Bacillus pumilus: one gene and its partner. The protein of the gene in region 2 binds, or shares a complex with, the protein of the main gene of each other region. Links are inferred from orthologs where the notes say so. Each region holds a gene or a part of one and is shown on either strand. Other genes may lie near its edges.

Evidence for each region.
Region 1: the proteins of GPS65_RS15265 (region 2) and GPS65_RS02000 are in contact, whole or in part, in a crystal structure (PDB 3TUF), measured with the Bacillus subtilis proteins. The link is inferred for Bacillus pumilus from one-to-one orthologs.

Annotation. Positions count from the first base shown.
Region 1 is NZ_CP047089.1:397,378-413,282, reverse strand. Bases 5,319-8,288 are described here. They hold GPS65_RS02000 (stage II sporulation protein SpoIIQ), read right to left. Parts: upstream 7,261-8,288; coding sequence 6,376-7,260; downstream 5,319-6,375. Other genes in these bases: GPS65_RS01990 (TlpA family protein disulfide reductase), read right to left, coding at 8,120-8,288; GPS65_RS01995 (GNAT family N-acetyltransferase), read left to right, coding at 7,376-7,885; GPS65_RS02005 (P-II family nitrogen regulator), read left to right, coding at 5,949-6,296; GPS65_RS02010 (ammonium transporter), read left to right, coding at 5,319-5,930. Outside these bases: GPS65_RS02035 (undecaprenyl-diphosphatase), read left to right, coding at 1-567; GPS65_RS02030 (MFS transporter), read right to left, coding at 605-1,993; GPS65_RS02025 (transporter substrate-binding domain-containing protein), read left to right, coding at 2,172-3,059; GPS65_RS02020 (amino acid ABC transporter permease), read left to right, coding at 3,100-3,777; GPS65_RS02015 (amino acid ABC transporter ATP-binding protein), read left to right, coding at 3,788-4,528; more of GPS65_RS02010, read left to right, coding at 4,722-5,318; more of GPS65_RS01990, read right to left, coding at 8,289-8,650; GPS65_RS01985 (MauE/DoxX family redox-associated membrane protein), read right to left, coding at 8,647-9,204; GPS65_RS01980 (ABC transporter ATP-binding protein), read right to left, coding at 9,206-11,005; GPS65_RS01975 (thiol:disulfide interchange protein), read left to right, coding at 11,104-11,613; GPS65_RS01970 (hypothetical protein), read right to left, coding at 11,659-12,063; GPS65_RS01965 (hypothetical protein), read right to left, coding at 12,097-12,291; GPS65_RS01960 (DUF5362 family protein), read left to right, coding at 12,591-13,013; rpmG (50S ribosomal protein L33), read left to right, coding at 13,156-13,305; GPS65_RS01950 (GTP-binding protein), read left to right, coding at 13,387-14,583; rpsN (30S ribosomal protein S14), read left to right, coding at 14,600-14,869; GTP 3',8-cyclase MoaA, read right to left, coding at 15,123-15,905. UniProt on the Bacillus subtilis protein: Involved in forespore engulfment and required for anchoring membrane proteins on the forespore side of the septal membrane. Forms a channel with SpoIIIAH that is open on the forespore end and closed (or gated) on the mother cell end.
Region 2 is NZ_CP047089.1:3,083,566-3,099,499, reverse strand. The notes cover bases 8,206-11,204. They hold GPS65_RS15265 (SpoIIIAH-like family protein), read left to right. Parts: upstream 8,206-9,388; coding sequence 9,389-10,021; downstream 10,022-11,204. Other genes in these bases: accC (acetyl-CoA carboxylase biotin carboxylase subunit), read left to right, coding at 10,712-11,204; accB (acetyl-CoA carboxylase biotin carboxyl carrier protein), read left to right, coding at 10,218-10,700; spoIIIAG (stage III sporulation protein AG), read left to right, coding at 8,718-9,389; spoIIIAF (stage III sporulation protein AF), read left to right, coding at 8,206-8,725. Also shown: GPS65_RS15335 (SA1362 family protein), read right to left, coding at 1-130; GPS65_RS15330 (DUF1385 domain-containing protein), read right to left, coding at 169-1,125; GPS65_RS15325 (YqhR family membrane protein), read left to right, coding at 1,348-1,875; aroQ (type II 3-dehydroquinate dehydratase), read left to right, coding at 1,984-2,427; GPS65_RS15315 (M24 family metallopeptidase), read left to right, coding at 2,424-3,485; efp (elongation factor P), read left to right, coding at 3,511-4,068; GPS65_RS15305 (YqhV family protein), read left to right, coding at 4,449-4,730; spoIIIAA (stage III sporulation protein AA), read left to right, coding at 4,797-5,720; stage III sporulation protein SpoIIIAB, read left to right, coding at 5,714-6,229; spoIIIAC (stage III sporulation protein AC), read left to right, coding at 6,249-6,455; spoIIIAD (stage III sporulation protein AD), read left to right, coding at 6,452-6,865; spoIIIAE (stage III sporulation protein AE), read left to right, coding at 6,885-8,078; more of spoIIIAF, read left to right, coding at 8,093-8,205; more of accC, read left to right, coding at 11,205-12,061; GPS65_RS15250 (Asp23/Gls24 family envelope stress response protein), read left to right, coding at 12,087-12,494; transcription antitermination factor NusB, read left to right, coding at 12,705-13,100; and 4 more genes. UniProt on the Bacillus subtilis protein: Involved in forespore engulfment. Forms a channel with SpoIIIAH that is open on the forespore end and closed (or gated) on the mother cell end.

The DNA of each region.
Region 1 (15,905 bases), 2.7 Mb from region 2 along the record:
ATGGCTCATCATTCTGAGTTTTTAGATCAGGCCATGATTTTCATTACGAAAAAGGCCCTTCTTGTGTATGCCCTTGTTTTATTGATTTGCTGGTTTTTAGGTAATCACAAATTTAAGAAGCATGTCTTCTTTTCTGGTGTAACAGGCATCGCGGCACTTATCGTCAATTTTGCCATTACACTGTTTCATTATGAGGAGCGGCCGTTTGTGGCGCATAAAGTTGACACACTCATTCCGCACTCAGCAGACGCTTCCTTCCCAAGTGACCATACAACAGGTGCACTGGCTCTTTCACTTGCCATTCGATCTCGTAATAAAAAGCTTGGTAACATCTTGCTCGTCTTTGGATTACTCACAGGATTCTCCCGCATCTGGGTCGGTCACCATTATCCATTAGATGTTTTAGGCAGCTTGATTGTATCGATTGTGGTCGTGTTTATCATGAATAAATTATGGAAGTTCTTTGACTCTCCAATTGATCGCATCGTCACTTTCTATGAGACAATTGAAGGAAAAATATTCAGAAGGAAGCAAAAGGATCAGGGCTCTGACCTGTCTAACTCTTAAGCGGTTTGCGATAACGTGATGAAGATTCTTCTTCCACTTATCGCACCGCTTTTTTTATTGACCGTCCTTCTTTGACCTTGTTCGAAAAATAAAGACTGACACCGATGCCGGTAAGGGAAATAATGATCAGCGTCCAGCCTAACTGCTCAAAATGCGGACCAGCAATTTCGTCTCCAAACAGCATACCGAGAACAGCAGACGAAAGAATAGAACCAAGGTAGCGGCATGTTTGAAAAAGCCCAGAGGACGTGCCAATCATATGCTGAGGACTTGCCTTGAGCATCGCTGCTTGCAGCGCAACATTTCCAATCCCATAACTAAGTCCAAGCAAAGCTAGAACTAGCCCTTTTCCCCATAATGGTGCCGGAATAAAAAAGAAGGTCATCGCAGAGGCTCCAGCCAGCATCAATACCGCACTGGCTAATACCGGATGACGTTCATCCCCTCGGTCCACCCACTTTCCCGTCAGCGGAGAGATAATGATGCTCACCCCAGACATGCAAAGCATAAAAAGACCTGTCATTTCCACACGCCAGCCTAATTCATCCTGGAAATAGCTCGGCAAACCAAAGAAAAGACAATAGAAAAAGATATTTAAAATGATAAATTGCACATACACAAGTGACAGCCGCTGCTCCTGTCTGAACATCCGAATTTGAATAAACGGTTCATCCACCTGATACTCCCACCAAATAAAAGCGCCTGCACTCAAGAGACAAAGAACCCCCTGTACATATTGAATGCCATGACCTAGTGATAATAAAAACGAAAGCAAAAGGACAATACAAACGGTAAAAAGAAGCATCCCTGGCAAATCGAGCTTTCGTACCGTTTCACCTATACGTAGCTTTCTCTTTTTTTGTTCCTTCGGAAACAAAGATAGTCCAAGAAAGAAGCTAATCAAAATAAAAGGCAGATTCACTAAAAAGATCGCTGGCCAGCCGCCGATCGTCATCAAAAAGCCGCCAAGTGTCGGGCCAAGCGCCGTCATCGCCGAAGCAAAAATGGACAATACAGCTAACGCCGATGCCTGCTTTTCTTGGATATGATCCCGAATAAGTCCGACACCAGAAGGATAAATGGCACTGCTCCCAATTGCCTGCAACAGCCGGATCACAATCAGCACCGCAAACGTCGGGGCAAACGGCGCACAGATAGCTGAGACCGCCACAAGACCTAGTCCGAATAAAAATAATGTTCTCCGGCTCATCACATGATCCCCAATCCGGCCGCTCACCGGCTGCGTCACCGCACTAGCTAAATAAAAAGACGAAATCAGCCAAGATACAGTCGTAAATGACAAACCGAATTCATGCTGAATTTGATGCAAGGCCAAAGAAATCATTGAGGAATTCAACGGATTTAACATTGTCCCAAAGGCAATTGCAGTTAAAAAGACTTTTCGGTTGTCTCTCCACTTCTTCATACACCTACCCCCCTCTTTGTGATCTAGCATGTTTTTTGCCAATCCTTCCGTTATTATGAGATTCATTTCCCTTTTTTACCCTGATGAATTCAAGTTCTCTCTTGGAAAAGCAAGACATACATTTTAAAAAGGGCGAGTGTTGGAAAAACACATATAAAATTGAGAATATGAGGAACAAATGGTAAGATGCTACACATATTCAAAAGCCTACTTTCTCCTTATATGGAGAACGGCTAAAAAGGAGGAGAAGCTTATTATTAAGAAAAGACGGTTTTGGGTCCCAGCCCTTTTATCGGTTGCAGTATTACTTCTGTCTTCGTGTGGTTCAAATGAAACAAATGGGAACGGAGATAAACGTAATTCTACAGCGAAAGGGTCGCCAATTTTGGAGGATGGGAAGTTTATATTTGCAGCATCAGGTGAATTTCACCCGTTCAGTTACATGGATGGAAATCAGATGTCAGGCTTTGATATCGATGTAGGCAATGCGATTAGTGACAAACTAGGCCTCGAGCCTATACAGAAGAAATATAAATTCGCAGGCATCGTCGAAGGTGTGAAATCTGGAAAATTCGATGCGGCAGTTGCAAGTCATACCATCAATGAGGAACGAAAAAAACACGTCCTTCTTTCTAAGCCCTACTACTACTCTGGTCCGCAAATTTTCACAAGACCAGGAGCAGACATTGAGCAGGCTGATGATTTAAAAGGCAAAGAAATCGCTGTATCTAAAGGCTCGTCCTATGCTGATATCGCAAAGAAACATAGCGGGCAGGAACCAAAATATTACGACAGTGATGTCGTCGCTTTAGAAGCACTAGCCAACGGAAAACACGATGCAGTCGTGACGGATTTCGCCACAGGTGCAGAAGCCATGAAGAAAAAATTAAAGATTGAAGCGCAAGAAAGACTCGGACAAAGTGAGCAGGCAATCGCTGTATCTAAAGAAAATGAACAGCTTATAAAAGAGATCAACGATGCAATTGACGCATTAAAAAAGGACGGAACATTCAAACAAATTAGCGAGAAATACTTTGATGAAGATATCACGGTCAAACAAAATTAAAACCACGATTGTGCGCCTTTTTTAGGCGCACTTTCTTCAAATGGAGATGATTGTTTTGCCTACCCTATCACATTTTTTTCAGACGCTGATTGATTCAAGAAGTATTTTTTTAGAAGGAATGCTGCTCACCCTACAACTCACTGTGATCAGCATCTTCATTGGCATGTTCATCGGGCTCTTCTTTGCTTTATTGAAAATATCACGCGTGGCTGTCTTCGGTTATATCGCCAACGCCTATATCTTCCTTGTACGCGGCACACCACTGATTGTCCAAATCTTCATCCTATATTTTGGACTGACAGAATTAAATATCCCCGACTTCTGGGCCGCTTCCATTGCGCTCGCCTTTCATAATGGAGCGTATATAGCAGAAATATTTAGAGGCGCCATCCAATCAATCGATCAGGGGCAAAAAGAGGCTGGACGCTCTCTTGGCATGGGACGTTTTCTAACAATGAGACGCATCATTCTCCCGCAAGCGATGCGGCGCGCCCTCCCCCCTCTTGGCAACCAGTTCATTATTGGCTTAAAAGATTCATCACTCGCCGCCTTTATTAGCGTCAATGAACTATTTAACGTCGCCACGACCCAAGGCTCAAACAGCTTTGACAATATGACCTATTTACTTGTTGTAGCCGTCTATTACTTAGTCCTTGTCCTGCTGTTAACATTTGCTGTCCAAACCTTTGAGAAAAAACTATCAGTCAGTGACCATTAGGAGGAGAAACATGACAGAATCAAAGGAACTCATTCGTGTTGAAAAACTCAATAAACACTTCGGAGAACTGCATGTTTTAAAGGATATTGATCTCACTGTTTACGAAAATGATGTGGTCGTCTTAATTGGTGCCAGTGGCTCTGGAAAAAGCACCTTGCTCCGCTGTATGAACTTTTTAGAAATCAAAAATGATGGGGAAATCATCATTGATGGCAGCCCAGTTCACCCAAAACGCGATCAATTAAACGAGATGCGGCAAAAAATAGGCATGGTGTTTCAACATTTCAACCTCTTTCCGCATAAAACTGTGCTTGAAAACATCATCGAGGCGCCTGTTATGGTGAAAAAAACAAAAAAGAATCAAGCTGTATCAGAAGCCAATGTCCTGTTAGAAAAGGTCGGACTTGCGGATAAAGCCAATGTATACCCTTCTAAACTATCAGGCGGTCAAAAGCAGCGTGTGGCTATTGCAAGAGCACTCGCCATGAAACCAGATGTCATGTTATTTGACGAACCTACGTCTGCCCTCGACCCAGAGCTTGTAGGCGAGGTACTGCAAACAATGAAAAGTCTCGCAAAAGAAGGCATGACGATGGTGATCGTCACACATGAAATGGGCTTTGCGAAAGAAGTTGCCGATCGTGTCGTCTATATGCACGAAGGTCGTATTGTTGAAGAAGGCACCCCATCAGAATTGTTCGATTCTCCTCGAGAGGAACGAACCAAGCTGTTTCTCAGCTCCATTTTATAGGTCAAACGCCCTTTATTTTTCATGCTCAATGTATGTTTTTTCTCATTTTTCACGAACTTTTCATCCATTTATATTGAATATAACCAAAAACCATGTAAGATTAACTTACATGAATATGTTATATATGACTTTTCTCTCTATAATGAAGAATTAAGAAATCAATTAATTCTGAATGATTCAGGGGGAATGCAGCATGCAAATGGGTGATACAGTATTTATGTTCTTCTGCGCACTACTCGTGTGGTTAATGACACCGGGTTTAGCCTTATTCTACGGAGGACTCGTGAGAAGTAAAAACGTCTTAAGTACAACCATGCACAGCTTAACTTCACTAGCGATCGTTTCTATCGTATGGATCTTGTTTGGCTATTCCTTAGCTTTCGCACCAGGCAATGCATGGATCGGAGGCTTAGACTGGGTTGGACTAAAAGGCGTTGGCTTTGAACCTGGTTCCTACAGTGAGACGATCCCACATTCATTGTTTATGATGTTCCAAATGACCTTTGCCGTCTTAACAACAGCCATCATTTCAGGTGCCTTTGCTGAACGAATTCGCTACTCAGCGGTCGTCGTGTTTACACTCCTTTGGGTCACATTTGTATACGCGCCAGTCGCACACTGGGTATGGGGAGGCGGTTGGATTGGCGAAATGGGTGCGCTCGACTTTGCTGGAGGAAACGTGGTTCACATTTCATCAGGTGTGGCAGGTCTAGTTGTAGCGATTGTGCTCGGGAAGCGTAAAGAAGCAGCAAGCTCTTCCCCTCACAATTTGATTTATACTCTTCTTGGCGGAGCTGTCATTTGGTTCGGATGGTTTGGCTTTAACGTTGGAAGTGCCCTTACCTTAGACAGTGTCGCCATGTATGCCTTTATTAACACCAATACTGCTGCGGCTGCGGGAATCATCGGCTGGCTGTTAGTCGAGTGGATGATCAACAAAAAACCGACCATGCTCGGCGCAATATCTGGAGGCATCGCAGGTCTTGTGGCAATTACACCTGCCGCAGGTTTTGTCACACCTTTTGCTTCTATTATTATCGGAATTATCGGCGGCATCGTATGTTTCTGGGGAGTTTTCTCGCTCAAAGCCAAATTTGGCTATGACGATGCACTAGATGCATTCGGACTTCACGGAATTGGCGGGACTTGGGGAGGTATTGCAACAGGGCTTTTCGCAACAACCTCTGTCAATGACGGCGGAGCCAATGGCTTATTTTATGGAGATCCTAGCTTACTTTGGAAGCAAGTCGTCGCTATTGTGGCCACCTATGCTTTTGTAGCTGTTGTGACATACGTGATCATCAAAGTGGTGAATCTCTTCTTTAAGATTCGCGCAACCGAAGAAGAAGAATCAGTGGGTCTTGATTTAACCATGCATGGGGAAAAAGCTTATCAAGATTAAAGAAAAAGGGGTGTCTCTATGAGCAAAATGTATAAAGTGGAGATTGTCACACGTCCAGCCAATTTCGAAACATTAAAGGTGGAGCTTGGAAAGATTGGTGTCACTTCCATTACCTTTTCGAATGTACACGGCTGCGGTTTACAAAAGGGACATACAGAGTTATATCGCGGCGTCAAAAAGGAAAGCAATGTGTACGAACGTTTAAAGATTGAAATCGTCCTCAGCGAAGTACCTGTCGAACAGGTCGTTGAAACAGCTCAAAAGGTACTTCGTACAGGCGAACCAGGGGATGGGAAAATTTTTATATATGAGATAGAAAATACAATCAACATTCGGACAGGTGAAGAAGGTCCTGCCGCCCTTTAAACCATCCTCCGCCGAGTGCGGGGGATTTTTTAAGACAGAAAAAAACCTCTGCATGATTCATATACAGAGGTTTCAAGACTTAAGATTGTTTTGTTTCTTCAGATTGACTACTGTCTTTAGAGGAATCAGAAGACTTTTCTTGATCAGAGGATTTCCCCTTCTCATCAGACTTTTCTCCAGCAGGCTCTTTGGCCTTATCTTCAGCAGCAGGTTCCTTCGTTTTTTCATCAGCTTTGGGCTGAGCAGGTTCTTTTGCTTCTTCCGTCACTTCTTGTGCGGCCTTTTCAATAGTTGAAACAGGCTTGTCAATAAAGCTAAGTGGATTAAGCGCTAAACCTTCCATACGAATTTCAAAATGCACATGGTTGCCGCTTTCAGCACCATAAAGATTTTTACCAGAAGCACCGATGACATCATTCTGCTTCACTTCATCGCCTTCTTTAACACTCACTTGTGACAACGATTGGTAAACAGTCGATAATCCATCTTCATGTTCAATTTCAACGACATGACCGAGAACTGGATCTTTTTTCGCTTGAACCACTGTTCCACTAAGAGCAGCTGTGACATCAAACACTTTGCCATCTTTGTCTGCAAGATCAATACCTTTGCTCAAGGTATAGGTGTTATTATAGTTTACAAGTGCTGCTTCTTTTTCTTTTTGATCAGCATCTGCTTCATAGAACTTTTTCACGACAGAAACATTATCAGAATTCTGGACTGGCATGGCAACATTTTCAATTGGCTTTCCAACTTCAACGGCATCATCACGCTGTTCTTGCCCTGTTTGATTTCCATCAGATAGTTGGTCTTTCACATCTTTTGATACAGCTTGATACCAAAGAACGGCTGTTAACACGACCGCTGCGCTGACCAAGTAAATTGCAGGGAATACCCAGCGCTTACGGAAAAATTGCTGAACTTTTGTGATTTTGGAAGTACGTTTCTTTTCTTCCTCTCTCATTTTTCATCACCTCAGCAACATTCTGAACACTTTTCAAAAAATATATACACACGAAATCATTTTTCTTTTTATTTTGCGCAATCGCATCAATAATATGTATGATGAATGAAAAAAGATGGAGGACTTTATTGTGAAAACTTTCAACCGTATAGCAACAGAAGATGACCTCAAAGCAATCGTTGATATTTACAATTCGACCATTGCTTCAAGAGAAGTAACCGCCGATACAGAACCAGTTTCAGTTGAAGACCGCCGGCAATGGTTTTTGAATCATTCAGAGAAAAGACCTCTCTATGTGAAAACGGATGAGGATGGTCATATTTATGGCTGGCTCAGCTTTGAAACCTTTTATGGAAGACCTGCCTACAACGGAACCGTTGAAATGAGTATTTACTTAAACCAAGACTACCGAGGAAAAGGATTAGGGTCACTTTTTTTACAAGAGGCCATTGAGTTGGCACCTTCACTAGGCATTCGAACGTTACTCGCCTTTATTTTCGGGCACAACGAAGCCAGCATTCGATTATTTAAAAAGCACGGCTTTGAGACATGGGGTCACCTGCCACGCATCGCAGAGATGGACGGCAGCAGATACGATTTAGACATTCTAGGAAAAGAATTATAAAACGAGCGTCTCTCCAACAAAAAGACGCTTCAGATTGTTGACAAAGGGCTAAAATGATCTTGATTTTAGCCCTTTGTCTCCTTTTCAGCGTGATAGAAAACCTTTGAATTCTAGGAAGGACGAGTACTGGCGCGGAGCGAATTTGACATTCGTGAGCACCAGCACGCAGGACTGACAACGAATGCGAGGGTTTGTCTACACGCTGGAGCGTCTCTCCAACAAAGAGACGCTTTTTTATGATGCGTGTAACAGCTGTTCAAACTGTTTCACATTTTGAACAGCTTTTCTTTGCAGGATGATACCATGTTCATCTATCAAAATCGCTTGCGGAACAACCGTTACCCCATACAGCTCCATGATTTGCGAAGAGCGCACATACACAGCATGATCTGGCAGCAATTGAAGGAGCAATCCATCATCTCCTTGTTCATCGCCATTGATGAAAATGAATTGAGTATCATCGTTAGAGATGTGCTGATGCATATCAGACAAAATGCTTTTGCATGTCATACAAGTGGTATTTACAAATAACAGCATCACGGCTCTTCCGTTCTGTAAATACTCCTTTAAAATGACCTTATTCCCTGAATGTGTATAGCTACGAAATAACGGCGCAGCATCACCAATATCCGCTTCCTTTAACTCAATCCCATCAAAGGATTTAATTTTACTCATAAATTTCCCGATAAAGCGAGCAAGCAAAAACACAACTGCCAGCTGAGCAATGACAATGAGTAACACAATAATTAGTAGAATATCAGTCATTTCACTTGGTCTCCTTCTATAAACGATTCAAATTGATTCACCCATTTTCTTTTGAACATCATGATTGTTTTCCCCACCGCTATAATCAAACAGACAGCCACTGCAATGAGAAAACAAATAATATGAAAAGTCCACGGAATTGTTTCTACATGGGGATGTACATAAAACAACCCAATCACAAGAGCCAGCATCAACACATTACGAATCACAATTCCCCAGTGAAGATGATCATTTTCAAGCAAACCTCCACAGCCGCATGAAATGTTACGATGTCCTCTCAATAAATTGAAGGTGACCGCTCCAGTATAAATACATAAAAGCGCGGTTAGACCAATCGCAGGTACAAGAGACATGTTCCACACGAACAATAAGCTCGTACAAGCTAATTCAACAGTCAAAAACAAATAAAACACGGGCGCCGTGAGCGTAGGTGGCAGCAATCGATATGCATTCATCTGCTGAATATGCGCCGTTTGTTTTCTCACTTTATCAATCCATGCACCTGCAAAGACGATTCCTAATAAATAGACACCTATAAAATAAAAGGCACTCACCTTACGCCATCTCCTTTTGTTGAAATAGTTGGGATTGTGCCTCGTAAAGCCTTTTGTACTCTCCATCTAGCACCATTAGCTCTTCATGGTTCCCCTCTTCAACGAAAGCACCATCTTTCATCACGATGATCCGGTCTGCTAAGCGGGCCGCCCCCATACGGTGTGTGATAAATAAGACCCCTTGATCCTGCGTATGATCAAAAAGCTTTCGAATGAGTGAAATCTCTGATAGTGGATCGAGAGCAGAGGTCGGTTCATCTAAAATAATAAAATCACTTTCTCTAAAAAAGGTCCTCGCCATCGCAAGCTTTTGCCATTGTCCGCCAGACAGTTCATGACCTTCTTCAAAAAAACGGCCAAGCTGCGCATCGTATCTTTCTTCCATTTGATGAATTCTTTTCTCTATGCCTGCTTGCCGGGCAGCTGTGCTTATGCGCTCTCCCTTATCTATTTCGTCAATACGGCCAAACCCAATGTTTTCTTTCACAGTGAATTCGTATTTCATAAAATCTTGAAAAAGGACAGCCATTCTCGCATGATATGATTTTTTATAAATGGTCGAAATCGATTCACCATTGACCTTTTGCATATTCGGCTTGTCTGGATCATATAAACCGGTCAAACATTTAATCAAGGTCGTCTTACCTGATCCGTTATCCCCGACCAATGCAATGCGTTCACCTTTATCGATATGAAAATGTATATGTTCAATAGCAGGCGTTTTCATATTCGGATAGGTAAAAGAGAGATTTTCAAGCGTAATGGACTGAATACATTCAATCCTCCGAAGCGATGCCCCTTCCTCTGTCTGCTCATCAATTTCTTCTTCTCTCTTTTGAAAAGATCTCATTTCATCAATATAGAGACTCGTTTCATATAAACTAGAACATTCCCTCGTTAAATCTTGAAAACCGCTTTGAATATTTTGCACAGCTTGGAGTACAGCGACAAACGTACCCGCAGCTAATTTCTTTTGAAAGATAAGAAAGACAATAAAAAGACCACAACACACATAGGCAAATGTCATAAGCAATCCGCCTGCCATCTCCCAGCGAACCTGACGTTTTAGTAATTTATATTTTTCATCTGCACTTTTTACATAATGACCTTTCCACTTTTGAAGAAGGTAATCTCCAATTCCATATAAACGGATTTCCTTCAATGAATCTCGCTGTGCAACAAGGTCGGATACATACATTTCTCTTCGATCATTGGCCGTTAACATCCGGTTTAATTGATACCGTGCGCCTCCAAAGAAAAGCTCAATCCATAAGACAGGCAGAGTACATAAGATCAGAATAACCGCCAAGCCCCAATGGATACCAATCATATAAATGAGAAGTGATACAACAGTAATCAATGCGCTCATGATTGTAAATATACTTCTAACCATACTCAGAACATGCTGATGACTGTTCATCACACGTTGACTTTCATTATAAAAAGACGGGTGTTCAAATGTAATATATGGAAGCCTGATCGCCTTTTGAAGTAATTCACCCTTCAAATGCAAACCAATCAAATTTGTCGCTTTCTGCTGACTAAGCTGAAGAATGAATTGAAGCCCATACCCTAAAACCACAATGACCATTTGCAATCCAAATAACCATAAAACCTTTTGGATGTCTCCAGAAGAAGTCATAAATAAAATAATTTCATTAATCAATGTTTGAATAATCCAGACACTAGCCAAAGGCATAAAGCCAACGATCACTTGGATGAATAGAGTTAACAGAAGATATGATCGACTTCTTTTCCAAGTATAAGAGATTGCATATAAACAATGGTTCACTGTACTCATCAAACGCTCCACCTTACACCATTTAGTATAATTGACATATTTTTGATATTTATATTATGATAGCTCTGCGTAACTTCACTCTGAGAGGACGATATACGATGACTTCAATCTTACTTTTACAGTTAACTCTTATTGTCTGCAGCCTTTTATTGACGATCGGAATCATGATCTATCTAAAACACGAGATGGACTTAATCATCTTACCAGTCCATCATGTTGGACAAAAACTTGTTCATCCGCTACTCGAAAAACCATCACCTATTCAAATGAATGATTTACTGCAAAACAATCACAAGCAACAGTTGCTTATATTCACTGACACAGCATGTCCGCATTGCATCCCATCGCTGGAACAATTCTTAGAAACGAAAAAGCAGCGTGAACTAGACATTCCTTTTAGTATTTTGCTAAAGAATGGGAAAGAAGAGGATCAAGAATTATATCGTGATAACCAAACCAACATGCGAATTATCTCAGTGGACGAACAAATGACTAACATATTCCAGATTGAAGAATTTCCATATTACATCATGGTAGAAGAAGATGAAACAATTTCATATGCAGCCCCTTTTCCAGATGGTCTTTATTCAAGGTTGTTTGAAAAATAAACATAAATGAGGCATGTGAAGATCAAAAAACACATGCCTCTTTTTTTATTGTTTTGGATCTACCTGAACATCCTGATCCTTTTCCCTTGCGGCAATTTCACCAGCTTCACTTGAAGCTGTGGCTTGTTCCTCAGCTTGTTCAAACTCACTGCGAGCCTCAGTTGAAATATCTACTTGGTCACCATGTTGATTCACAGTAACGGACGAAGAAGACAATTCTTTTTGAACCTCTTTCTCTAGTTCCTTTAATTTAGACACATGAAGCTCTAAATCTTTTCCTTGCTGAACTAGGGTCAGTTGTTGAAATAATGCCTTTCTCTCTTCTGGAGAATGGTCGCCTTGAACAATTTTCGCTGCTTGGTTTAAAAAAGAATTGGATGGTTGACTCGCTTGACGACTGTTTGACGTCTGCATAGCATTTGTTAAGAATGAGATTGAAGATATGCTCATGCGTTCACATCCTATTAAATAAAATCCTTGAATTTAGCAGCCACATCTAATGCGTTCTTGGCTAGTACAAATCTCACCTGTATCACGATCCACGTAGTAACGGAAAGTTCCAACACCTTGAAGGAAACAAGTTGGTGCTGACTTGCATGAAGTGACTAATTTTTGCAAAATACATCTTGAAGCTGCAGGTTGAACATTGGTCATTTTGTTTAAAAAACGATCTAACATATGAATTCCACCTTCCAATTTTTATGGTAATACAACACAATAATAACCAATTACAAGACAACTAACAACATATTTTGATAATTTTACTAATTATTTTTAACTACTAATCTTATTTTTGACATAAATTGTCGTTAAATTTCATGGTAAATGTTACTTTTTTCTTATTCGAAGATAATTTATTTATCCATTAATAGTAAAGTATAGATAGAAATTTTTAAAAATTGTTCTACATTCACTCTTCCTAAAGTACTACCTGCTCAAGTATGATAAAGAGTGAATACATAAAGGAGTGAACATCATTGCAACAAACTGAGAAAATCATTCAATCTCTTCATTCGATCACAAAGTGGGGAAAAGTTGGTAGTATATTTCTCTATATTTCAGGCGGCCTAGCTATTCTTATTGGCTTTTGGCTTGTTCTTCCTGCTGCACTTGGCGTCTTCCTCATTATGATGGGAATCCATGTACAAAAATCTGTAAACGCAGCTGAACAATTAATTCAAGCTCCTGATACTTCTTACGAAGAGTTATTGGAACAATATGCTAAGATGATGAAAATGCAGACGCTGTTTGCCATATCAAGTATTGTCGCAGCCATTCTCTCATTCATCGCCATTATCCTGATGCTGATATTAGGCGGTCTAGCATTTCTTCAAGAAATTCCTAGTGACATTCAGCAATATGAAGGTGAATACGAAGAAGAGCTTGGTGACTTTTATTAATCGAGAGGGGTATCAATGAACATTCGATACCCCTGTTGTTTGATCATTTTGCATGATCACCCTACAAAGCTTGACATTCTTTCGTGATCATTTTAAAATACAAATCGTAACCATTACGAATTAAAGGAGGGCCCTATTACTGATGCGTGTGAAAATTACCTTAGCCTGTACGGAAACTGGTGACAGAAACTATATCACAACAAAGAATAAAAGAACGAATCCGGATCGACTGGAGTTAAAAAAATATTCTCCTCGGTTAAAGAAATATACCCTTCATAGAGAAACAAAATAATTTTTTAGACTACAAATCGTAATCATTACTTTTTAAGAGAGGCGGAAATGAACATGATCGTTGGCAAAGGGACAGAAGGAAATGAATAAGCGAATACCCATTACAGTATTAAGCGGTTTTTTAGGAGCTGGAAAAACAACCATATTAAATCATGTACTACAAAATCGTAAAGGGTTAAAAGTAGCTGTAATTGTTAATGACATGAGCGAAATTAATATTGATGCAGAACTAGTCAAACAAGGCGGTGAGCTCTCTCGATCAGATGAGAAGCTAGTTGAATTATCTAATGGTTGTATTTGCTGCACATTAAGAGAAGATTTGTTAATTGAAGTAGAGCGCCTATGTAAGACTGGTCTTATTGATTATATTGTCATTGAGTCTACAGGTATTAGTGAACCAATTCCAGTCGCGCAAACTTTCTCTTATATTGATGAAGAAATGGGCATCGATTTAACACGCTTTTGCCGGCTAGACACGATGGTCACTGTTGTAGATGCGAATCGTTTCTGGACCGACTTCCAGTCAGGAGAAAGTCTATTAGACCGTAAACAAGCCGTTTCAGATGATGACGAACGCGAAATTTCCGATTTACTGATTGATCAAATTGAATTTTGTGACGTACTGATTATCAATAAATGTGATCTAGTATCAAACTCAGAATTAGACCGACTTGAGCATGTGCTGACAACACTTCAACCAGAAGCATCTATCATCAGAACCTCAAAAGGGCAAGTAAAGCCAAGTGACATTTTAAATACTGGTTTATTCGACTTTGAAAAGTCCAGTGCTTCTGCTGGCTGGATTAAAGAAATCAACGCTGGGCATTCTCAGCATACGCCGGAAACAGAAGAATACAACATCTCATCCTTTGTTTATGAGAGAAGACTTCCTTTCCATACTAGCAGGTTAAATCATTGGTTAGATCAGATGCCAGAGCAAATCGTTCGCGCTAAAGGATTTACATGGCTTGCCACACATCATGATTTAACCATTTTAATTTCACAGGCTGGAAAATCTGTTCAGATTGAACCAATTGCCTACTGGATTGCTGCCGTGCCTGAGCAAGAAAAAGCACAGATATTAAAGCAAGAACCAGAGCTTCTTGATGAGTGGGACGCAGAATTTGGTGACAGGCATACAAAACTTGTGTTTATTGGCGTAGATTTACCTAAAGCAGATATCATTCGAACACTTGATCAATGCTTACTCACACCTGAGGAATTTGATCAAAATTGGACTACGTTTGAAGACCCCTTTCAATGGAAAATCCAACATTAAGCCAGGAGGGTTTTAAGTGGCAAAGAAATCTAAAATTGCTAAAGAAAAAAAGCGGCAGCAGCTTGTATTGAAATATGCTGAATTAAGAAAAGAGTTAAAAGAACAAGGTGACTATGAAGCTTTACGGAAATTACCTAGAGACTCTTCCCCTACCCGCTTAAAAAACCGCTGTGAATTAACCGGTCGCCCTAGAGGTTACTTACGAAAATTTAAAATGTCTAGAATTGCTTTTCGTGAGCTTGCCTATAAGGGCCACATTCCAGGAGTGAAAAAATCGAGTTGGTAAAGATTGAGTTGATCTTATCACAGCTCCTATAAAAGTAAAGCAGTAAAAAATGTTGAAAAAACGATTTTCTAGGCCTATTTCAACATTTTTGAGCCACAAAATAACATTTTAAAAACCAGCAGAATCTCTGCTGGTTTTTGATCATGATAGGATTCTAAGATGAATAGACCTATTTCTATAAAAGGATTTTCAATCATGATTATGACATTTTCTCTACTTTTCAAAAAATCATGATCATGATACTTTGTTGTCACTACCCACCGATGTATGACATTTCAACTTTTTTCTGATCTTTCTTTTGCTCTCTCTCGGCTGAATATTGATCATCTCTATTCGACCATAGTTCCTTCAATATGTTCTTTATTTCTTCATTATCTTTTGTCGAACGAATCACCCGCTTCAGGTCAAAACCCGATGATGCAAAAAGACATGTAAACAATTCACCGCGAGCAGAAAGCCTCGCTCTATTACATGTTCCACAAAAAGCATCTGAAACAGAAGAAATAATGCCTATCTCTCCTGAACCATCCTGGTAAAAGAATCGGTTGGCTACTTCTCCTGGGTACTGAGGAGGTTCTGGTTTGATGGGAAATGTTGAGTCAATTAGACCAATGATTTCTTTTTTTGTCATGACATGCTCTAGATTCCATTTGTTCGTATTTCCGACATCCATAAACTCAATAAATCTGAGAACATGTCCTGCTTTTTTAAAGTAAGCTGCCATTGGCAAAACATCCTGATCATTCACACCTTTTTGAACAACCATATTGATCTTAATAGCAAGTCCTGCTTTTTTTGCAGCCTCAATCCCATCAAACACTTTTTGGATAGAAATATTCCTTCCGTTCATTTGCTTAAAACGGTCAGGATTTAATGAATCCAAACTAATGGTGACTCTTTGAAGACCTGCTTTCTTTAACTTATCAGCATATACAGGTAAAAGTGTTCCATTTGTTGTCATAGCAATGTCTTCGATTCCTGGAATGTTTGAGAGCTTTTCTATTAAGATAGGCAAATCTTTTCGCAATAAGGGTTC
Region 2 (15,934 bases):
TCGCTCCAATGATCACAACTGATAGCAGCATTGTAAAAAGTCTGCCTGGATTCGTTGTGAGTAAATACACAAATCCCAAAACGCCTAAAGCGAAAATAATGGTAAAAGCAGGATGTACTCGGCGATTCATAACTGTCCACCTCCGAAGGAATTTACCGGATTTATAAGTTAGATCACTTGATGAGCAGAATCTGACGCTTGTTTTAGAGACGCTTCCTCTAAACGAAGAAGTTCATTAAAACTTGCAATGGCTACCTCGACTTGATCGTCAGAAGGTTCTTTTGTTGTAAGCAATTGCAGCCAAAGGCCAGGATAGCCAAGCACTTTCAGCACAGGCACTTCTCGGAGTTTGTTCGTAAGCTGAAGCACTTCAAATGAAATGCCTAGAACAACTGGAATGAGCGCCAAGCGATTCAGAACTCTCACCCATAAAGGATCTGTCGGTACGAGTAAATAGACGAACATTCCGACAATGACAGTGAATAAAATAAAGCTGCTACCGCATCGATAATGAAGGCGTGATTGTTTTTGGACATTTTCCACTGTGATGTCAAGATTCTGTTCATAGCAGTTTATGACTTTATGTTCTGCGCCATGATATTGAAATACCCTTTTAATTAAAGGGGTCATGGAAATAAAGTAAATATAGCCTAATAATAAGACCAGTTTAAAGAATGTTTCCACTGCGATTTGTGCAAAATTCCCTGAAAAGACGGGCCGCACAAGTTCGGCTAAAAAGACAGGTACTAGGGTAAAGACAAATTTACTAAAGAGAAGAGAGAGAACTCCGATCACAGCAATGCCGAAAATCATGGATAATTTCGAGCTTTTTTGTTCTTTTTCAAGAGTATGATCTTCTGAAGGATCTAAGTCATAGCGCTCGCTGGAGAAGTTCAAGTGCTTGCTGCCATTTGCGCTTGCTTCAACAAGTGCAGCAACACCCCTAACAAAGGGGATTTTCTTGAGAAAGGCGGTTCGTTTATTGGAAGTCCGGGGAAGCTTTAAAAACTCAATGGACTGATCCTTACGCCGAATCGCTGTCACATAGTTCTTTTTACCTCCGAACATGACACCTTCGACAACTGCTTGCCCTCCATATGCTGGAGGTTTTGTTTGATTGGACATATTTCATCAACCTGCCTGTTTCCTGTAATTTACATGCATTTCCTTATACCTTTATTGTACAGGAAATGAGGGGAAATCACTAGCTCACAGGTCGATTATCTACTAGAATTCTATCTACCTCTTTTTAGCCAGTATACCCTCTTATAAAAATTTTACACTCACGTATGGAAATCCTTTTTTTTATCACATTTTGGACATACTACTTGCTGGAGGTGTTCACAAATGAAACGTGATGAAAAGAAAAACCAAGAAGAGAAAAATCAGTCTGTACAAACATCATCGCTAGTTGCAAGAGCAGCTGCGACAGGCTTTGTTGGTGGTGTTTTTTGGGGGTTTATCGGGTTTCTGACCCATATGTTTCATTTCTCAGAGGTGAGTCCCAATATGCTTCTTCAGCCTTTTGTGCTCGGAGAGTGGAAAAAGGGCGGACTTGGTACTTTTATCAGCATTGTGCTTTTAGGGGTTTTATCGATCGGAGCTGCCTTTATTTATTATGGGCTTTTGAAACGAATCAAAGGCTATTGGATGGGGCTAATATATGGCGCGATTTTATGGCTGCTCGTTTTTTACGTATTTAATCCGATTTTCCCAGATGTAAAGCAAGTCCAAGACTTACAGCAAAGCACCGTTGTCACGACATTTTGCCTATACATTTTATACGGTATGTTTGTCGGGTACAGTATTTCGTTTGAATATAATGAATTAACGAGCCAAAAGCTTGCGAGGGCACTCGGGAAAAAGACAGAATAAAGTGTAAATCACTTATTCATATGATAAAATATTTTTGGAAACGAAAGGTTTCTAAGGAAAAAGAAACAGATCTCGATATAGATTGAATTAGGGTGAAGGAGTGGTTGTATGCCTCATTTTCTTGTACTGAATGGGCCCAATTTAAATAGGCTTGGCAAAAGAGAGCCGGCTGTTTACGGAAGTAAGACGCTCACAGATTTAGAAACAGATTTGTTCCAGTTTGCAGAAAGAGCCAATATCCAGTTAACGTTCTTTCAATCGAATCATGAAGGAGATTTGATTGATGCACTCCACGAGGCAGAAGAACAGTACGATGGAGTCGTGTTTAACCCGGGGGCTTTTACACACTACAGCTATGCTCTAAGAGATGCCATTGCAAGTATTTCTTTATCCGTCGTTGAAGTACATATCTCAAACGTTCATAAGAGAGAGGAATTCCGCCATCATTCTGTACTTGCTCCAGTATGCCAAGGGCAAATCGTTGGTCTTGGTTTAGAAGGGTATAAATTGGCGATTCGTTATTTAGTGAGTGAAGGGGGAGCAGTATCATGAAACTTGAAAAATTAAGAACACTTTTATCTGATTTAGACATCGATGGTCTAGTCATTACGAGTAGCTTTAATTTACAGTACATGACCAGCTTTACTGGTTCAGCCGGTCTCGCCGTTGTTTCAAAGGACCGGGCAGCTTTTATCACGGACTTCCGTTATACAGAGCAAGCGAAGGACCAAGTAAAAGGCTTCGACATTATTGAACATAAAGGAAACATCGCAGAAACCGCGGCTCAAACAGCAAAGGAATTTGGGATCAAACGTCTTGGGTTTGAACAAAACCATATGACATTTGCCACGTACCAGCAGTATGCGAGTAAAGCAGGCGATATAGAGCTTGTTCCGGTCTCAGAATCAGTTGAAAAGTTGCGCTTGATTAAGTCTAGTGAAGAGATTAAGATATTAGAGGAAGCTGCGAAGATTGCAGATCACGCCTTTGATCATATTCTCACTTACATCAAGCCGGGCCTGACAGAAATTGCTGTCATGAACGAGCTTGAATTTTTCATGAGAAAAGAAGGCGCTGAAGGATCTTCATTCGATATGATTGTCGCCTCAGGTGTTCGTTCAAGCCTGCCGCACGGAAGAGCGAGTGAAAAGGTGATTGAATCTGGTGATTTAGTCACACTCGATTTCGGTGCTTACTATAAAGGGTATTGTTCTGATATGACAAGAACGATTGCTGTTGGAACACCGAGCGATAAGCTAAAGGAAATTTATCATATCGTATTAGAAGCAGAAAACGCTGGTGTGGATAGAATCAAGCCAGGCTTAACAGGAAAAGAAGCTGATCGCATCACACGTGACATCATTGAAAAGTATGGCTATGGTCAATACTTCGGGCATTCAACTGGCCACGGGCTAGGGATGGAAGTACATGAAGCGCCAGGCCTTTCCTCACGATCAGAGGTCGTCTTAGAAGAGGGAATGGTCGTGACAGTTGAGCCGGGAATTTACTTGCCAGATGTCGGCGGTGTGAGAATTGAGGATGATATAGTCCTGACAGCTGACGGCAATAAACGATTGACCCACTCACCGAAAGAACTTATCATATTATGATGGTGAAATGTAGGAGGATGACAAAATGATTTCAGTAAATGATTTTCGTACAGGCCTGACAATTGAAGTGGACGGCGGTATTTGGCGTGTAGTGGATTTTCAACACGTAAAGCCAGGGAAAGGCGCAGCGTTTGTTCGTTCGAAACTGCGTAACCTGCGTACTGGTGCTATTCAAGAAAAAACATTCCGTGCAGGCGAAAAAGTAGCGAAAGCTCAAATCGAAACAAAAACAATGCAATACTTGTATGCAAATGGCGACCAGCATGTCTTCATGGATACAAGTTCTTATGAGCAGCTTGAACTAAGTGAAACACAAATTAAAGATGAGCTGAAATATTTACTAGAAAATATGTCAGTTCAAATTGTAATGTACGGTGCTGAAACACTTGGAGTAGAACTACCAAACACGGTAGAACTAGAAGTAGTAGAAACAGAGCCTGGTATTAAAGGTGACACGACATCAGGCGGATCAAAACCTGCAAAAACAGAAACTGGTTTAATCGTCAACGTTCCTTTCTTTGTGAACCAAGGAGATAAACTAGTCATTAATACATCGGACGGTTCATACGTGTCAAGAGCGTAATGAACGAAGAAAGACTGTAAACCTTGTGTTTACAGTCTTCAGGTTGTTGACAAAGGGCTAAAATGATCTTTATTTTAGCCCTTTGTCTTCTTTACAGCGTGATAGAAAACCTTTGAAGTCTAGGAAGGACGAGCATCGGAGCGGAGCGAATTTGACATTCGTGAGCACCGAAGCGCAGATCTGACACCGAATGCGAGGGTTTGTCTACGCGCTGAGACTGTAAACCTTGTGTTTACAGTCTTTTTTTATTGTAAAACATATAAGACTCCCCAAAAGATTAACCTTCTCTCAATTCTCTCATTCATCTTTTTTCCTTCCCGAAAAACAAGACTACTTCCAGCTAGACAAGCATATAGTGTAAAAAAAGCTGGAGGTTCTATATGAAACATTTTCTCCCGGGCATCCATCCATCAGTCGCTGCGATGGCAGGCATGAGGTTTTTATCGGCAGTGATTGAACTGACGGCCGCCATTCTCATTTTAGTCACAAATGACGTTCGAAAAGCGGTTGTCATCAATAGTATATTGGCGATCATTGGACCGCTCATTTTTATTATCACAATGACGATTGGAATCTATCAAATCGCAGGGCAGTTATCCTATGCCAAGCTCCTCTTTATTTTCATTGGTGTCGTCTTTATTCTTGTTGGGATTTATAAGTGAAACGGCTTGGCATAATTAACATCTCCCATCATACATTTTAGAGAAGAAAAAAAGGAGGGGAATTCGTTGCGGAGTTTGTTGGATATTCTCCCGCACGCGATTGGACAAGAACTTAGACTGCTAAAAGAAGCAGAATGGGATCAAATAGAAGAAATTCGCATTCGCACGGATCGTCCTATTGAATTAATGCAAAGAGGAAAGCCGCGCTTTCTTTCTTATCACACAACAGGAGAAGATGCGTCACAGCTATTAGGCAGGCTGAGCAATTACAGCATGTACACACTTGAAGAGGAGCTAAAGCAAGGTTACATCACCATTTCAGGCGGACATCGGGTAGGACTTGCAGGCAAGGTGATCGTTGAACACGGCATTGTTAAAGGATTGAGAGATATCTCTTCATTTAATATCCGCATCGCAAAAGAAAAAGTCGGGATTGCGCTCCCCTTTCTTCCCTATTTATATGACGAGCACTGGTGCAATACACTGATCATCGGTCCACCGCAAACAGGGAAAACGACATTATTGCGGGATATAGCAAGACTTGCTAGTACGGGTACAAAAGCCATTCCTCCTAAAAAAACAGGCATTATAGATGAGCGTTCAGAAATCGCTGGGTGCATAAGAGGGGTGCCGCAGCACCAGTTTGGACACCGGGTGGATGTGCTCGATGCATGTCCAAAAGCTGAGGGCTTGATGATGATGATTCGGTCTATGAGTCCAGAGGTCATGATTGTCGATGAGATCGGAAAAAGCGAGGATGTGCAGGCACTTTTAGAAGCGATTCATGCTGGGGTCAGCATTATCGTTTCCGTTCATGGCTACTCACTAGAAGATGTGTATAAACGTCCATCATTGAAGCCGTTATGGGAGCTTCGCGTGTTTGAACGTTATGTTGAATTAAATCGTAAGGACGGTCCCGGCACGATCGGACGGATATATGATCAAGACGGACAAGAGATGAAATGGAGGCGGGGAGTGGACGTATGTTAAAGCTCATTGGCGCTATCTTGATTGTCTCGGCTACGACTTGGGGAGGGTTCGAGTTTGCCAAACGATATAGTGACCGGCCGAAACAAATTCGGCAGCTCCGGTTTGCGCTTCAGTCTCTTGAAGCTGAAATTATGTATGGTCAAACACCTCTAGCGCGTGCTGCAGAGCAAATTGCGTCGCAAGTAGGTCCTCCTGTGAATCGGTTATTCGAACAATTTGCAGAAAAGCTGAAAGTCGGAACTTTTTCTGCACGGCATGCATGGAATGAAAGTCTTGAGGATGTTTGGAAAAAAACCGTTTTAAAAAAAGGCGAATATGAGGCACTGAAGCACTTTGGAGAAACACTTGGCCAGCATGATGTCGCGTCTCAGCAAAAATATATCAAGCTTGCTTTAGGTCATTTGGAATCAGAGGAGAAGGAAGCTGAAATCGCCCAAGCCAAAAATGAAAAAATGGTCAGAAGCCTCGGATTTTTAAGCGGATTACTACTGATTCTTTTATTGATGTGAGAGGAAGGGAGTCGAGAGCATGGGCGTTGATGTAAACGTCATTTTTCAAATTGCTGGAGTAGGCATCGTTGTGGCATTCCTCCATACGATTTTAGATCAAATGGGGAAAAAGGAGTACGCTCAGTGGGTCACGCTGCTAGGGTTTATCTACATTTTGTTTATGGTAGCAACCATTGTAGATGATTTGTTTAAAAAGATTAAAGCCGTATTTCTATTTCAAGGATAGGGGAGGGCTTACAAATCGAAATCATACAAATTGTTGGACTTGGTTTAATTGCTACTTTTTTAGCATTAATCGTCAAAGAACAAAAGCCGACCTTCGCCTTTATGCTTGTTGTTTTTACAGGGTGTGTGATCTTTTTCTATTTAATAGATCAAATTTATGCCATTATCTCGATGATAGAAAAAATTGCGGCAAGTGCCGGTGTCAATATGAAGTATGTTGAAACCATTTTAAAAATTATTGGTATTGCCTATATTGCGGAATTCGGCGCCCAGCTGACAAAAGATGCTGGACAAGGCGCCATTGCATCAAAAATAGAGCTTGGCGGCAAAATTCTCATCTTGGTCATGGCAGTCCCCATTTTAACAGTCATCATTGAGACCATCTTAGGTATGATCCCGTCCATGACGTAATTGAAAAGAGGTGATGACAATGAAACGGGTGACAGCTGTTTTGGGACTGATGCTTTTCTTCTGGCTGATCGCTCCTCACGCAGGGGCAGAAGAAAAAGAGCCATTATCCAATGAAGCACCAGCAGCAGAAGAAGTGGCGGATGGACAGGCTGATGCACTTGAGCTTCACTCCATTAGTGACTTTTGGGAAACCATATTGGACGAGTATGGCGGCTTTCTGCCAGAAAGCCAAAAAGGAACAGTGAAGGAAATGATTGACGGCGATAAAGAGCTTTCTCCCCAGACATGGCTGAAAGCCTTTGTTCATTATCTGTTTCACGAGGTGATCGCAAACGGAAAGCTCCTTGGTACACTGATTTTACTCACCATCTTCTGTTCGCTATTGCAGCTATTGCAGAATGCATTTGAACAAAGCACTGTCAGTAAAGTCGCATACGCACTTGTTTATATGGTGCTGATCATTATTGCACTCAACAGCTTTCATGTGGCGATTTCTTATGCAACGGAAGCCATTCAAACGATGACCAGTTTTATTCTTGCTCTTATTCCTCTGTTATTAGCACTGATTGCTTCATCAGGCGGGCTTGTCTCAGCCGGATTCTTTCATCCCGTTATCTTATTTTTGATGAATACGAGCGGCGTTTTTATTCAATATGTCGTTCTTCCGCTTATTTTTTTATCAGCGATATTGAGCATTGTCAGTACGCTGACCGAACAATACAAGGTCACCCAGCTTGCCCAGCTGTTAAGAAATGTGGCGATAGGTGGGTTAGCTGTTTTTTTAACTGTCTTTCTTGGCGTCATTTCTGTGCAAGGTGCATCTGCTGCGGTTACGGATGGTATCGCACTTCGTACAGCCAAATTTATTACCGGAAACTTTATCCCCGTCCTTGGCAGAATGTTTACAGATGCGACGGATACCGTCATCAGTGCCTCTGTCTTACTTAAAAATACGGTCGGACTTGTTGGCGTCGCTATTTTCATATCAATTGCCGCTTTCCCTGCGATCAAAGTGCTCTCTTTAGCCCTTATTTATAAGCTTGCCGCAGCCATTCTTCAGCCATTAGGAGGCGGTCCAATTATCAGCTGCCTAGATGTCATTTCAAAAAGTGTGCTTTATATCTTTGCTGCACTTGCTGTCGTATCGCTCATGTTCTTTTTAAGCATTACCGTCATTATTACTGCTGGCAACCTGACCATGATGATGAAGTAAGGAGGGGACACCTTTTGAGTTTTCTCACGGAATGGATCACAAGTATTATTCTCTTTATCTTATTTGCGATTGTCATTGATCTTCTGCTTCCTAATTCAAGCATGCAAAAATATGCCAAAATGGTCGTCAGCCTCCTGTTGATTGTGGTGATGCTCAATCCAATTTTTGCTTTATTTCGGGCAGACCCTGACCAAATTTTCTCAGAATTGATGAAGGGGAAGGAAGAAGCACAGTCAGAAGAAATAAAAAATCAGATGAATTTAGAAAAAAAAGAAATACAAGCCTCTCAGCGTGCATATATTTTAAAGCAAATGGCTGTCCAACTAGAAAAAAGCGCAAAGGAGCCACTGGAGAAGGAGAGCTACGAAATGAAACACGTAGAAGTGTTGGCAGATGAAGAGCACCTGGATCAGAATATGGAGGCGGATCAATTTCGCATCAAAGCAGTTCTTTCCCCGCTCACAGGTGATGCTGTAGAAACGGTGGCAAAGGTGGACATTGATCTCTCCAGGCAAAAGGAGGAAAGCGCTGAATCTTCTAGCAAAGAGATCAAGAGGGTGAAAGAGACGCTTGCGAATGTTTGGAATACGAGTCCTGAGCACATTGCGCTGAACATTGAGGGAGGTGACGCAGCAGATCATGAATAACAAGGACTGGAAACAAAAGCTGAAATCATTCTTGCAACCGCCTGAAAAAGGTGAAGGGAAACCAAAATTAACGAAGCACCATTACTTGCTGCTTGTATTCATCATCGGCGTATCTTTCATGTTAGTCAGTCAGATCTTGTCACCGCCATCAAGCAAAGAACAAGCTGCTGTTCCTGCTTCTAAAAAAACAACCTCACAAGAGCAGGAGGTATTCAAGCCGGCATCGTCAAGTAAATCAAAGAATTCGATTGAAGATGTGGAGCAAGAATACGAAAATCAGCTGAAAGAAATTTTAGAAACCATTATTGGCGTTGAGGATGTATCGATTGTGGTCAATGTAGACGCAACTTCTTTAAAAGTGTTTGAAAAAAACAAATCCAATAAAAGCACAACGACCGAAGAAACAGATAAAGAAGGCGGCGTGCGAAGTGTCACCGATCAAACAAAAGAAGAAGAAATCGTCATCATCAAAAATGGCAATGAAGAAACGCCAGTCGTCGTGCAAACGAAAAAACCAGATATTCGAGGTGTTCTCGTTGTTGCTCAAGGAGTAGACAACGTTCAAATAAAGAAAACCATCATTGAAGCGGTTACACGAGTGCTTGATGTACCGAGCCATAGAGTGGCTGTTGCCCCTAAAAAAATCAAGGAGGATTCGGAATGATGTTAAAAAAACAAACGGTTTGGCTATTAACGATGCTAAGTTTAGTTGTCGTCTTAAGTGTGTACTATATCATGTCTCCACAAGGTGAAAATGCAGTGACAGTAGAAGAGATGAAATCAAAAGGAACGGAAGAGAAAAAGACTGAACCAGAAAAAGGAATGGACAAAGGCACTGAAAAAGGCGCTGATGAGAAGTCCACTGACAAAGAAACAAATGGTAAACAAGAGGATATCGAAACAAGCGGTGAAGAAGGAAAGGCTGTATCAGAGCAAACAGACGATGAGCTTTTTACAACTTACAGATTAGAGCTTGAAGATAAACGAAGCAAGCAGCGTGAAGAGTTCAACGAAATTGTATCTAGTGATGATGCAACAGCACAAGAAAAAAGCGAAGCGTATGACCAAATGACAGCGCTTAGTGAAGCAGAAGGAACGGAGCGTCAACTTGAAACCTTAATTAAAACAAAAGGTTATAAAGATGCGCTAGTGAGTGCAGAGGGGGATAAAGTGAGCATCACAGTTCGTTCTGACAAAAAATCAAAGTCCCAAGCGGCCGACATTATTGATATGGTCACAAAAGAAATGAGAGGTCTTGATAATGTAGCAGTCACTTTTGAGCCCTCTAACGAATAAAAAATGAACAGGCGCCCTTTGCCGAAAAGGGCGTTTTTTCAAGCGGTTTGACGCCCTCTCCAAGGTGCTCTCGCAAAGTGCTTCGCCACAATAGTAGTTGAATTCAATGAAATCCTCCTGTAAGATGGTTATAGTATGTACTTTTAGTACTAGCCTATAAAGAAAAAGATAAATCCATACATAGGGGTGCAAATCCATGTTAAAAATCGAAGAAATTCATGAACTGATTAAATTAATTGATGAATCAACAATTGATGAATTTACGTACGAAAACGAAGGTGCAAAAATCAAACTGAAGAAAAATAAAGAAGTCGTTCAGCAAGTTGCGGCACAAGCATCTGTGGCTCCTGTCCAAGCAGCTCCAGCTCAACAAGCTCCTAAAGCACAAGCTCCAGCTCAGACCGAAGCCCCTGCACAAGAGGCAGCTGCGTCTGACAATCTGCATAAAATTACATCCCCAATGGTTGGCACATTTTATGCTTCATCTTCACCAGAAGCAGGTCCTTACGTGACAACAGGTTCTAAGGTGAACGAAAACACAGTTGTGTGCATCGTAGAAGCGATGAAACTGTTTAATGAAATCGAAGCAGAAGTAAAAGGTGAAATCGTCGAAGTATTAGCTGAGAACGGTCAGCTTGTAGAATTCGGACAACCCCTCTTTCTAGTGAAAGCAGAGTAAGGAGTACGATCATGATTAAAAAGCTATTAATTGCAAACAGAGGAGAAATCGCAGTTAGAATTATCCGCGCTTGTAAAGAGCTTGGAATTGAAACAGTTGCGGTATTTTCTGAAGCGGATCGCGATGCGCTTCATGTTCAAATGGCTGATGAAGCATATTGCATCGGACCGACTGCTTCAAAAGATAGTTATTTAAATGTCACGAATATTGTCAGTGTAGCAAAATTAACAGGAACAGATGCCATTCATCCAGGATACGGCTTCCTTGCTGAAAATGCAGACTTTGCAGAGCTTTGCGAGGAATGCAACGTTATCTTTGTTGGACCAACTCCGTCAGCGATTTCCAAAATGGGAACAAAAGATGTCGCAAGGGAAACAATGAAGGACGCTGGCGTTCCGATTGTTCCTGGTTCTCAAGGAATTGTAAAAGATCTTGATGATGCTGTTTCAACAGCAGCAAGTATTGGGTATCCTGTGATTATAAAAGCAACTGCCGGCGGCGGTGGTAAAGGAATCCGTGTCGCTCGTAACGAAGAAGAGCTCATTAACGGTGTCACCATCACGCAGCAGGAAGCAGCGCAAAACTTTGGTAACCCTGGCGTCTATTTAGAAAAATTCATTGAAGACTTTAGACACGTGGAAATCCAAGTGCTTGCAGATCAGCATGGTCATACCATTCATTTAGGAGAGCGTGATTGCTCAATCCAAAGAAGAATGCAAAAGCTTCTTGAAGAAACGCCATCACCAGCTCTAAATGCAGACATCCGTGAACAAATGGGTGAAGCGGCTGTAAAAGCTGCAGAAGCTGTTGAATATACTGGTGCTGGAACAGTCGAATTCATTTATGATTATAATGAAGAGAAGTTCTACTTCATGGAAATGAATACCCGTATTCAAGTAGAGCATCCTGTAACAGAAATGGTCACAGGTGTTGATTTGATCAAAGAACAAATTAAAGTGGCATCAGGTGAGAAGCTTTCTCTTACACAAGAGGATGTTGTATATGAAGGATGGGCAATCGAATGCCGTATTAATGCAGAGAACCCAGAGAAAAACTTCATGCCATCAGCTGGTGAAATTAAAATGTATCTTCCGCCAGGCGGCCTAGGAGTTCGTGTTGATTCTGCCGCTTATCCGGGTTATGTGATTCCGCCATATTACGATAGTATGATTGCAAAGGTGATCACATATGGTAAGACGAGAGAAGAAGCGATTGCGAGAATGAAACGCGCGCTTCAAGAATTCGTCATTGAAGGAGTCTACACAACGATCCCATTCCATCTAAGATTGCTTGAGCATGAAACATTTGTGAGCGGTAATTTTAATACGAAGTTTTTAGAAACATACCAAATCATGAAATAATCACAGCTTTCGGAGGTGAATGATCGTGTCAGAAAACAATTTGCTTGAAATGAACCTTGATGAAGATCAATTAGGAAAAGTGCAAATTGCACCAGAAGTGATTGAAGTCATTGCTGGGATCGCCGCTTCAGAAGTCGAAGGCATTGCCGAAATGCGCGGCAATTTCGCTGCTGATGTAGCAGAACGTTTTGGTAAAAAAAATCACCGTAAAGGTGTGAAAGTAGATGTCTCTGATGAAGGCATCACAATCGATGTATATTGTGTGATTGAATTTGGCCTATCCATTCCAAAGGTATCCACTGCTGTACAAGAAAATATTCGTCAAACTCTTTTGAACATGACTGCCTTAACGATTAATGAAATCAATATTCATGTCGTTGGTATTCAATTTGATACAAAGTCAGCTGAGGCTGAAGTAGATCAAGAAATGTAAAAAAGAGTTCAAGTGAAACCAAGGAGGCATCGCCTCTTTGGTTTTTTAAAGCCCATTTTTGGGCCATTTCCGAATCATAATGACCTCATACTTGGAATGATTCGTTTTTCGTGACAGCTCGCATGGATCTTGGTGCGACCACGGTCAAAATATGTTATGATCTCTGTATGGCTTAACGACAAGCGGATAAAGTGGTTAAAGGAGTAAATAATGAAAAGAAGAACTGCAAGAGAAAAGGCGCTACAAACATTATTTCAAATTGATGTGAGTAATATTGATCCGAAAGAGGCCATTACACATGCACTGGATGAACAAGAATCAGATCCTTTTTTCGAGGAGCTGGTTTTCGGTGTGCTTGAACAAAAGGACAAGCTCGATGACATGATTTCACAGCATTTAGTGAATTGGAAACTCGATCGTATTGCAAACGTAGACAGAGCCATTTTAAGGCTGTCTGTGTACGAGATGGTGTATCAAGAAGATATCCCGGTTAGTGTCTCAATGAATGAAGCGATTGAACTGGCCAAATTATTCGGTGATGATAAAGCGCCGAAATTTGTAAATGGAGTACTTTCAAACATTAAAAACGACCTAAAGCAGCAATAGGAGGATTCGACATGACAGCAACAATCATCGATGGGAAAGAAACAGCAAAAGAAAAGCGTGAGCAATTAGCAAAAGAAGTAGAAGAGCTAAAACAAAAAGGTGTCACACCTGGTCTTGCCGTTATTCTAATCGGTGATGATCCGGCTTCACTTTCTTACGTACGCGGAAAGAAAAAAGCAGCAGAAGCAATGGGGATGCATTTCCAGCTAGATCATTTAGATGCTTCTTTAACAGAAGAAGAATTGCTTCAGCTCATTGATCAGTACAATGCGAACGATCAATTCCACGGGATTCTTGTTCAGCTTCCACTGCCAAAACATATTTCTGAAAAAGCTGTGATTGAACGTATTTCACCTGAAAAAGATGTTGATGGTTTCCATCCTCTGAATATCGGGAAAATGCTTCTTGGGGAAGACACATTCCTTCCATGCACACCAGCAGGGATTGTTGAATTACTCAACAAAACGGGTGTCAACCTTTCTGGAAAAGAAGTCGTTGTTGTTGGACGCAGCAATATTGTCGGTAAACCGGTAGGACAATTGCTGTTAAACGAAAACGCAACGGTTACTTATTGTCATTCAAGAACAGCGAATATTTCAGAACATACGTTGAAAGCGGATATTTTAGTTGTTGCCGTCGGTCGAGCAAACTTTATTAAAGCTGACCAAATTAAAGAAGGCGCTATTGTGATTGATGTAGGAGTCAATCGTCTAGATACCGGGAAGCTTGTTGGAGATGTTGATTTTGAAGAGGCAAAAGAAAAAGCTTCTTATATCACACCAGTCCCTGGCGGAGTCGGTCCAATGACGATTACGATGCTTGCACATAATACGGTTAAATCAGCAAAACGTACATTAGCATAAGCTTTATCCATTCATCCACCTGCATGCTGCTGGTGGATGAATGTGCGTTTTTGAAGAGGAGGAATACGTCATGAGTGAAAAAGCCTTTGTGACGGTCACAGCCCTTACAAAATACATAAAAAGAAAATTTGATGTTGATCCGCATTTGGAAGATATTTGGATCAAAGGTGAGTTATCCAATGTCAAGATTCATTCAAGAGGGCATGTGTACTTTACCTTAAAAGACGAAAACGCACGCATGCAAGCTGTCATGTTCCAGCGCTCTGCGGCGAAGCTGCCTTTTTCACCTAAGAGTGGAATGAAAGTATTTGTACGCGGCGGAATTCAAGTCTATGAACCAAGCGGCAATTATCAGTTATATGCGAAAGAAATGCAGCCTGATGGTGTTGGTGCTCTTCATCTTGCTTATGAAGAGCTAAAGAAAAAGCTAGCAAGTGAAGGCTTATTTGATGCGCGCTATAAAAAGCCAATCCCTGAATATCCAGAGGTTGTTGGTGTCATTACGTCTCCAACAGGAGCGGCTGTTCGAGATGTCATTACGACCATCAATAGGCGCTATCAGCAGGCGAAAATCATTGTGCTTCCGGCGCTCGTCCAAGGTGAGCATGCGACCCGTTCCATCGTAGAGCGGATCAAGGAAGCGAATGAAAAACAACTCTGTGATGTCTTGATTGTCGGAAGAGGAGGCGGTTCGATTGAAGAGCTTTGGGCTTTTAATGAAGAAGCTGTGGCAAGGGCGATCTTCGCATCAGACATTCCAATCATATCTGCAGTTGGGCACGAAACAGACTTTACGATCAGTGATTTCACTGCAGATATGAGAGCACCCACACCAACAGGAGCAGCCGAACTTGCTGTTCCTAGCACGACGGATTTAATAGAGCGAATCAAATCAATTGATATACGGCTAACAAGAGCTGTGAAGAATCAAACCTCACAAGCAAAAGACCGCCTTTTGGCGCTGCAGTCCTCTTATGCCTTCCGTTTCCCAAAGCGATTACAGGAGCAAAAAGAGCAGCAATTCGATTTGGTATTTGACCGTTTTCAAAAACAGCTGACAAGACAAATAGAGCAAAAACGCAGTCAGCTAGACCGCCAGACATACAGGCTGAAGCCACTTCATCCTAAAGAGCAGCTGCTTCAAGCGAAAAAACGTCACGCCAATGAAACAGAACAGCTCATTCGTAGTATGAATGTGCAAATGAAAACAATTCATTCGCAGTTCCAATCGGTTCTTGGTAAACTAAATGCATTAAATCCACTTCAAGTGATGGAAAGAGGCTACAGCTTAGCCTATAAAGAAGATGAATTAATAAAAAGTGTGAACCAAGTAGAGACGAAGGATCAGCTGACTATCACGATGAAGGATGGACGTCTCATTTGTGAGGTTATTGAGAAGGAGGGGTAATCATCATGACAGAATCCAATAAACAAAAAGAAGAACAAATGACATTTGAAGAGGCGATGAAAGGTCTTGAGGAGATTGTGGGAAAGCTCGAAGAAGGAGATGTACCACTTGAGCAGGCCATTCATTATTTTCAAGAAGGCATGACCCTTTCGAAGCTTTGTCATGAAAAATTACAACATGTTGAAAAACAAATGGATTTCATTTTAAAAGAGGACGGTGAGCTGGCTCCATTCTCGGTGAAGGAGGCAGATTCTGGTGACAAGTAATTTAAATGAATTTTTAACAACACGAAAACAGACCATCGAAGATTATTTATTTACATATGTTCAGGAATTGACGATTCCTAAAGACCTGAAATCTTCTATGCTCTATTCACTTAAAGCGGGCGGGAAAAGGCTTCGACCTGTTCTCGTTCTTGCTCTTCTAAATGCCTACGGTAAAAATGAAGAAGACGGTATACCTGTCGGCTGTGCGGTGGAGATGATTCATACGTATTCATTGATACATGACGACCTTCCTTGTATGGACGATGATGACCTTCGTAGAGGAAAACCGACGAATCA